Regions from separate parts of the Ochrobactrum sp. Marseille-Q0166 genome, predicted to be linked through region 2. Evidence: predicted binding sites of a transcription regulator. Region 2 holds the regulator's gene; the other holds the start of a gene.
What was found. The regulator LexA, encoded in region 2, represses DNA repair genes until DNA is damaged. The targets are predictions, from matches to a motif close to TGTTCNNNNTGTGTTCNG.
Positions count from the first base shown of each region.

Region 1: a site for LexA is predicted at 2,284-2,301, ahead of H5024_RS03160 (helicase-related protein). Genes of this name have one in related genera too.

Region 1 is NZ_JACJUO010000001.1:671,079-675,511, reverse strand. It holds gene H5024_RS03160 (helicase-related protein) at 1-2,015, opposite strand, end outside; gene H5024_RS03155 (acetyl-CoA C-acetyltransferase) at 2,730-3,923, opposite strand; gene H5024_RS03150 (heme-binding protein) at 4,115-4,433, shown strand, end outside.
Region 2 is NZ_JACJUO010000001.1:1,453,781-1,458,213, reverse strand. It holds gene moaC (cyclic pyranopterin monophosphate synthase MoaC) at 1-431, shown strand, start outside; gene glp (gephyrin-like molybdotransferase Glp) at 455-1,669, shown strand; gene lexA (transcriptional repressor LexA) at 1,790-2,512, shown strand; gene H5024_RS06965 (ComEC/Rec2 family competence protein) at 2,568-4,433, opposite strand, start outside.

The sequences.
Region 1 (4,433 bases), 780 kb from region 2:
AGAGCGGCACGGGAATCCTGATCAAGACCGCGGACTTCCTCAGTCACATCGCGACGCTGAAGAATGCCGAGGCTTTCGACGATCTGGAAAGCCAGACCGCGCGTCATACCGGTCAATGCATCCGCCGACCTGAGGTCAGTCAAAGGCTTCAGAACAGTTTCAATGTGATGAGCGACAAAACGGTCAATACGCGCAGCGACCTTGTCGCGTGCCGGTCCGGTCAGCTGTTCATCAGCCAGAATGACCGCCCGCGGCTTTAAAACGTCGTCGCCTGCAACCAGCGTAGCGACAGTTGCGCCAACCCAGCGCAAAACGCCATCCGAACCGAGCGCAAAGTCGCCGTTAGGAGCAGCAGCGAAACGCTCCGCACGACGATCAAACTCGGCGGCCAGCGCCTTTTGTGCAGCCGTCTTTACTGCCTTCGCATCCGGTCCATCGGACTGAACGTCGGCTGTAAAACGGAATCCTTCCAGTTGCCCGACATTATGGCCTTCGACAATTACGTCTCCGGTCGAGCTGATATCTGCTTCTAGCATGGCATTCTCTCTCAGGCGCCTCATAAGCACGCTTGTCCTGCGGTCTACAAAGCGTTTCGTCAACCTTTCATGCAGCGCATCGGACAATCTGTCCTCAATTTCGCGCGTCTTTTCCTGCCAGTGTGTCGGATCGGCAAGCCATCCCGGCCTGTGCGACACAAAAGTCCAGGTACGGATTTGCGCCACGCGATGCGACAGAGTATCGATTTCCCCCTCTGTACTGTCGGCGCGGCGCACCTGTTCGCTCATATAATCTTCATCAACGCTCCCTCGGCGGACCAGATCCTGATAAATGGTTGCTATGATATCGGCATGTTGTGCCGGCGCAATCTTACGATAATCGGGGAGCGCACAGGTATCCCACAAAAGTTCGATCCGCGCAGGCGAATTTGCAAGCCGCACAATGTCTTCGTCTTTCGACAAATTTTCAAGCGCCTGTTGATCAACAGCAGGCAGAGCCTTGGTCAGACCTTCGATCGGAGTCGGCGTATCCAGAGAATAACGCAGTGCACTGAGCGACGAAAAATCAAAACGCCCTGTTCGCCATTGCATGACTTTTACAGGGTCAAAGTCATGGGCTTCCACCCGTTCGACCATTTCATCGTCAAGCGGGCGCACCTGACCTGTCACCCCAAACGTGCCATCGCGAAGATGACGGCCGGCACGACCCGCAATCTGCCCAAGCTCAGCCGGTGTCAGATCACGATACTGATAGCCATCAAATTTTCGATTCTGTGCAAAGGCGACATGATCAACATCGAGATTGAGCCCCATGCCAATCGCGTCCGTCGCAACCAGAAAATCAACATCGCCCGACTGGTAAAGCTCGACCTGTGCATTGCGCGTGCGTGGGCTCAACGCGCCCATAACCACCGCAGCACCGCCGCGTTGGCGGCGTATAAGCTCAGCGATCGCATAAACTTCGTCGGCAGAGAATGCCACTATGGCCGAGCGGTTTGGCAGGCGGATGATCTTCTTTGAACCGGAATAAGTGAGATGCGACAAGCGCGGACGCGTAACCACTGTAATACCGCGCAACAGCTTTTCGAGAATGCCACGCATGGTTCCTGCACCCAGCAACAGCGTCTCCTGACGTCCGCGCAGATGCAGAATGCGATCAGTGAAAATGTGACCGCGTTCGAGATCGCCTGCCAGCTGCACTTCGTCGATAGCCACGAAAGGCATATCCGTGCGGCGCGGCATGGCCTCGACCGTACAGACAGAATAACGAGAGGTGGGCGGGGTGATCTTCTCTTCGCCGGTAATCAGCGAAACATTGGCAGCCCCCACCCGTTCAACCACACGATTATAGACCTCGCGCGCCAAAAGGCGCAGCGGAAGACCTATCATGCCACTGCCGTGCGACAGCATTCGCTCGATAGCGAGATGCGTCTTACCGGTATTGGTCGGCCCCAGTACCGCAGTAACACCGCGGCCGCTTAAGGTCAGCGGCAGATCATGGGCAGGGAGTTGGTTCATGCCAATAATAGAATTCCCGGAACAAATGCCATACGTAATGCCATGCGTTAGCACTATATGACTTGAGCCGAAAGCGCTCCTGTTAAGTTTCAATCCATGTTTCGGGACGTTTCCGGCACGATCCAGTTTTCACTGTTCTAACCGGAACTTTTCTTGTGCGCACCCTGAAAAGAACAAAACGGCTTTCAAATGACCATCCATTTTAAAACGCAGAATTGAAGGTGAGCTTACATCCGCCTGCATGTTAACAAACGTGCCTTTTAATAAATAGAACGACTCTGGAACGAATCGGCGACGAATCGCTCACAGAAGCTCCTTCGCCTTTTGTTCACGGCAATATATAGTGGGCAAGCACTCGATTCCCACCATATGATGAATCAGTTCAATTAATATCTTCCTCGAAATGAGAACTAACCGGCGGCCGCGTTAACTTTTATGATGAAAGCAATTTTACCCGCGGGAACGACCGATCACTTGTTCATAAAATATCAATATTTCCTTACGGTTAATTAAAGCGCCTCTCACATCAGAGCCGATTATTATTAACCTTCAGGTCAAAGCCGGAACGAATCGGAGACGAATCGCTGATCCGTATATTTTCCCGCTTTGTTCTCACAAGATATAGTGGCTCCGAAGGTCGCAAAGGCATAGAGCAGCAAATTTCGCCGCTCTATAAGCACTTGTATTGATGCTGGCCGTTAACTTTTAAGCTTCTTAAGACCGCTCAACGCACATGGCGACGCCCATACCGCCACCGATGCAAAGGGTAGCCAGTCCGCGTTTCGCTCCACGACGCTTCATTTCGTAAAGCAGCGTCGTCAACACACGCGCACCTGACGCACCGATCGGATGACCAATCGCGATTGCACCGCCATTAACATTCACTATCTCTGGATTGAGGCCAAGATCGCGAACCACAGCACAGGATTGCGCTGCAAAGGCTTCATTTGCTTCCACCAGTTCCAGATCGGCGACCGTCCAGCCTGCCTTTTCAAGTGCTTTGCGGGTTGCCGGAATTGGTCCAGTGCCCATGATCGATGGATCGACACCCGCCGTTGCCCAGGAAACGATCCGCGCAAGCGGCTTGACATCGCGTTTTGCGGCTTCATCCGCATCCATCAGCACAACAGCCGCCGCACCGTCATTAATACCGGATGCATTGCCAGCCGTAACAGTGCCTTCCTTGTCAAAGGCAGGCTTGAGCTTGGTCAGCGCCTCGATTGTTGCGCCGACACGGATATATTCATCCGCAGATACAATCGTCTCGCCTTTGCGGCTCTTCACGGTGACCGGAACAATCTCGTCCTCGAAACGACCTGCAGTCTGTGCCACTTCGGCCTTGTTTTGCGATGCCAGTGCGAACTGATCCTGCTCGTCGCGGCTGAGCTGCCATTGCTTGGCAATGTTCTCCGCTGTGATTCCCATATGGTAGCCATTGAAGGCATCCGTCAGACCATCCTTGAGCATCGTATCGATCATCTTGAAGTCACCCATCTTCACGCCAGAACGCAAATGCGCACAATGCGGCGCCATGGACATCGATTCCTGCCCCCCAGCCACAATGATCTTCGCGTCGCCCGATAGAATCTGCTGCATACCCAGTGCCACAGCACGCAGACCCGACCCGCACAGCTGATTGATCGAGAAGGCAGTGGTTTCCTTGGGGCATCCTGCGGCCATTGCAGCCTGTCGAGCCGGGTTCTGCCCCTCGCCTGCCGTCAGCACCTGACCGAGAATGACTTCATCCACATCAGCAGCATCCACGCCTGCGCGCTCAAGAGCTGCCTTGATTGCAGTTGCGCCCAGTTCATGCGCAGCCACATTTGCGAAAGCGCCATTGAACGCGCCCACAGCTGTTCGGGCTGCGCTGGCAATAATGATGGCTTTCTGGCTTTGCGATGCAGTCATTCGTTCCTCCTTGAAAAATCACCGACAGAGAAAGACCAAAACCAATCTGATTGCAAGTTTTGTGCAACGACTTTCACTAGCGTTACTTTTGCTCAAATTGATAATCAGTTTCATCATTGCATGTGCAGTTTTACCCGTACAATACAGGCAACACTCTCTAAGTTAAGCTCATTAAAATCGAGGAGAACCGCATGTCGGCGCTGACACTGGAAAAAGCCAATTCCATTATTACAACCGCCCTTGAAAAAGCTTCAGAACTCAAACTGAAGCCGCTCGCAGTATCCGTTTTTGATGCAGGCGGGCATCTCAAAGCATTTCAGAAGCAAGATGGCACATCGATTCTGCGTTTTGAAATTGCGTCGGGTAAAGCTTTCGGTGCTTTGGCTGTTGGTGCAGGTTCTCGCTGGCTCAATAATCAGGCAAAAGAACGCCCTCATTTTCTTGAAGGCCTGTCTAATGTTTCTGGCGGAAAAATTGTTGCTGTGCCGGGCGGCGTACTCATCCGAAATT
Region 2 (4,433 bases):
TGGTCGATGTCGGCGACAAGGCTGAGACTGAGCGCCAGGCAACCGCTGAAGGTGCCGTCAGAATGAAGCCGGAAACTCTGGCACTCATTCTGAAAGGCGATGCCGCCAAAGGCGACGTTATCGGTACGGCCCGTCTGGCTGGTATTATGGCTGCGAAGAAAACCGCCGACCTCATCCCGCTTTGCCACCCATTGATGCTGACAAAGGTCTCGGTGGACATTGAACCGGACCAATCGCTTCCCGGCCTGCGCGTCTTTGCAACTGCGAAGCTGAAAGGCCGCACCGGGGTTGAAATGGAAGCGTTGACTGCCGTATCAGTCACCTGCCTAACCATCTATGACATGGCAAAGGCCGTTGATCGCCACATGGAAATTACCGATATTCGTGTTTCCGCAAAGAGTGGTGGTAAATCAGGCGACTGGAAAACCTAAGTTTTCGCACGAGAGGAAAAAGTATGTCCCTGCTTCCTGTCGATGAAGCCCTTGCACGTATCCTGAGCTTGGCAGAGCCACACGGTTTCGAGCAGGTTCCTTTGACTTCAGCCGGTGGACGTGTTGTTGCGGAACCTGTGAAAGCTCACCTTCTGCAACCTCCCTTTGACTGCTCTGCCATGGATGGCTATGCGCTGATCGCACCTGAAAACATCAGCTATCCGCTTGAACTGACCATAATTGGCGAATCAGCAGCCGGTAAGCGTTTCGACGGGCAGCTGAGCGAAGGTCAGGCGGTCCGCATTTTCACCGGCGCACCAATGCCAGCAGGCGCAGATAGCATCGTTATTCAGGAAGACACGGAACGTTCCGGCGACAGGCTAACAATCCGGCACGGACTCTATAAAGGCCGCCACATTCGTCGCGCGGGCCTCGATTTCGCACCCGGAGATGTGATTCTTCCAAAGAGAAAAGCACTCGACGCCCCGGCACTTTCCCTTGCTGCGGCCAGTGGCAACGCAGCCATTTCCGTTTTCAAACAGCCCCGCATTGCAATATTGGCAACTGGCGACGAACTTGTCCCACCCGGTACAGTTCCCGGCCCTGACCAAATTGTCGCTTCCAACAGCGTCGGCATCGCCGAAATTGTCCGCCGCGCAGGCGGTAAGCCTGAAGATATGGGCATCATCAACGACGACCCCGCAAAGATCGAATCGGCAATCAGCGCAGCGCTCAAAGATGGCGTCGATGTTCTAGTAACGATCGGTGGCGCGTCGGTTGGAGACCGCGATTACGTTCACGGGGCTTTGCAGAATTGCGGCGTCGATCTCGCCTTCTGGAAAATCGCTATGCGCCCGGGAAAACCGTTGATGTATGGCCGCAAGACAGTTTCAGGCAAGACGGTGCATGTCATCGGCTTACCGGGCAATCCGGTTTCAAGCCTCGTCTGTAGTCTGATATTTCTGCGTCCACTGGTGGCGAAGCTATCAGGCATTGATTTAGCTACAGATATTCGCCCCGCGAAATTTGGTCAGCCAATGAGTGCGAACGATCACCGCAGGGACTTTGTTCGTGCGACCGTTGAGAAGGCAATCGACGGAACATTGATTGCCAAGCCATGTCCAGTTCAGGATTCTTCAATGCTTTCTGCTCTTGTGGGCTCCAATGCGCTGTTGATCAGAGAAGAAAATGCACCCGCTGCGGCTATCGGTGATTCTTGCGCGATATTAATGTTGTAACGAACGGTATTAATTCCAAACCTCATTAATCATTTTAAAACCATTGCAGAACAAGACTGGAACATATAGTGTTCGTTCTGGTTTTGTTTTTATTTGATTCTGGTCTGGAGGGTGTAGCGCATGTTAACCCGTAAGCAGCACGAACTTCTGCTGTTCATTCATGAACGTCTTAAAGAGACGGGCATCCCTCCGTCCTTTGACGAAATGAAAGAAGCTCTTGATCTGGCTTCTAAGTCAGGCATTCATCGTCTCATCACGGCCTTGGAAGAACGCGGCTTTATCCGCAGGCTTCCTAATCGGGCGCGCGCGCTGGAGGTGCTTCGTTTACCAGATTCGATAGCACCGGGCTTGAACTCTCAAAAGAAGTTCGCTCCGAGCGTCATCGAAGGAAGCCTCGGCAAAGCTCCCCCTCCTCCGCCGACGCGCCCAACTCCAGTTATTGCGGAGAATGATTCCTCCACAATGGTTTCTGTACCCATGATGGGACGCATAGCTGCCGGTGTGCCGATCTCGGCAATCCAGAATCAGACACACTCACTGAGCCTTCCTCCAGAAATGCTGGGCTCCGGTGAACACTACGCTTTGGAAGTCAAAGGCGATTCGATGATCGACGCCGGTATTTTTGATGGCGACACAGTGATCATTAAGCGCGGTGATACAGCCAATCCGGGTGAAATCGTCGTCGCACTGGTCGATGATGAAGAAGCAACTTTGAAGCGTTTTCGCCGCAAAGGCGCTTCCATTGCCTTGGAAGCAGCGAATCCGGCTTACGAAACCCGCATTTTCGGCCCCGATCGTGTGCGCGTGCAGGGTAAACTAATCGGCCTGATCCGGCGTTACTAGCACTTACAGTTTTAGTATTGGTTGGAAGCAGCGATAGAGGTTTTGTCATTTTAAATCAGAGCGGCTCTGTCGTCTCCTTAAAGTCGGGAGCCGCCTGAAAATCAGAAGATTGATCGTTGCGAGACTTCTTCTGATGTTCGCGATCCGGTAATCCTCGTGCCGCTCTCGAATACAGACGATGCAGGTGCCATGGCCGCGTAGGCGCATCCACTGCGAAGCTGAGACTATCAGAATAGCCAGCTAAGTTTCGTGGTTGGATGACTGCAAAACGATAGATTTTATCGTCTTTGCTGTGATCATGTTTCGCTGATCTGGCTGATGCACTCGCGTCTGATGATAAACGTTTCCCAAGCCTGAGCTCAAGGGTTCCTTTGAGAGCGAGTTCCTGCCGGTCGATCAGTAAAACATCGGAGCGCGGGCAATTGAGGTTTTTGCTTGCTATCGCAAGAACGACAATCTCGCCAATATTGCAGGCAATATCCTTCATCTCCTCTTGCGCAGTATAGGCAAACATTCGCCCGTCTCGTAGAGGAATGGTACAAACTCCCTCTTCGCAGACAAACGCATCATTGGTGGATACCGGCTTCTGCTTTTTTACAATCTGCGGCGGAATAAACGTTTCGATCAGATAGGCAGTCTGCCAGTTTTGACCTGTGAATTTTGGCGGCCTGCTGCGATTTGCGGCAAAATTGCCATCGGGTAGGCGCACGGCTACAAATTTTGCATCCTCGCTAACGAGAATATCCGGCAATGGCGTTCGTATAAAAACGAAAAGACCAGTAATAACAAAGGGTAAAGCCAGCCATCGCAACCATGTCGTGGAAACAACCGCGATAACAAGCGCTACAGTCCAGAGGATAAGCGTGCTTGCAGGCATGACGCCCGGATTGCCGTCAGGAGAAAAGCTAGCAACCAAACTCGCTATATGCCTGACTAATAGGACGCCAAATCCCATAATCTGTAGTGGTAGCCAATCAAGCTGCAATGGCATCAACACCAAGCTCAGCACTGCAAAGGGCATCACAAGGATCGAGATAACCGGCAAGGCCAATACGTTCCCGACCAGGCCTAAGGGTGCGGTATTGTTGAAATGATAGGCGGCAAAGATGCCACTTGCTACACCGGCAACAATCGATGTTGCTCCCGTCGCCACCGCTGGAACGAGCATTTTGGATAGAAACCCACGCGGCACAGCACGCCGATTTTCGCGAGACGTTTGATTGCGTGCTTTCCTGTCACTCCACCAGGCAAATGCAGCGATCAAGCCAGCAGTTGCGGAAAAAGACATTTGAAAGCTTGGCCCAAGAATCTCATGCGGTGAAATTGCGATCATCGCAACAGACGCAATCGCAAGATTGCGCATACTGATGGCAGCACGGTCAGCCAGCAATGCGCAGAGCATCACGACAATCATGACGTAACTGCGCTGTGCCGCAACATCCGCACCCGACATGGCCAGATAGAATGTGCAGCTTAGAAGCGAGAGAAAAGCCGCAAACTTTTTGACCGGATATCGGGCGCTAAACCCCGGCATCAGAGCAAACAGCGATCTCAACGCCATCATCACAACGCCGGCGGCCAGCACCATATGTAGGCCGGAAATCGACAAGATATGCGCCAGACCTGCCTTGCGCAGATCCTCATTCGTTTCTTCGCTGATCCCTGCTCGCTCACCGGCAATAAGCGCTGCGGCAACACTGCCATCCTCACCAGAGAGCACTTCCGCAATACGTTCCGAAACATGCACACGTAGTTGAGCAATGGAACTGGCAATTTTTGCCGTCATGTCGGTTGGTCCTGACACGTCGGCAATCTTTGGTGTTCCGAGAAAGAAGCCATTAGCGCCGATACCGCCGAAATAAGCATGGAAGGCAAAATCGTAATTTCCCGGCCGCACAGGTCCCGAAGGTACCCTCAGGCG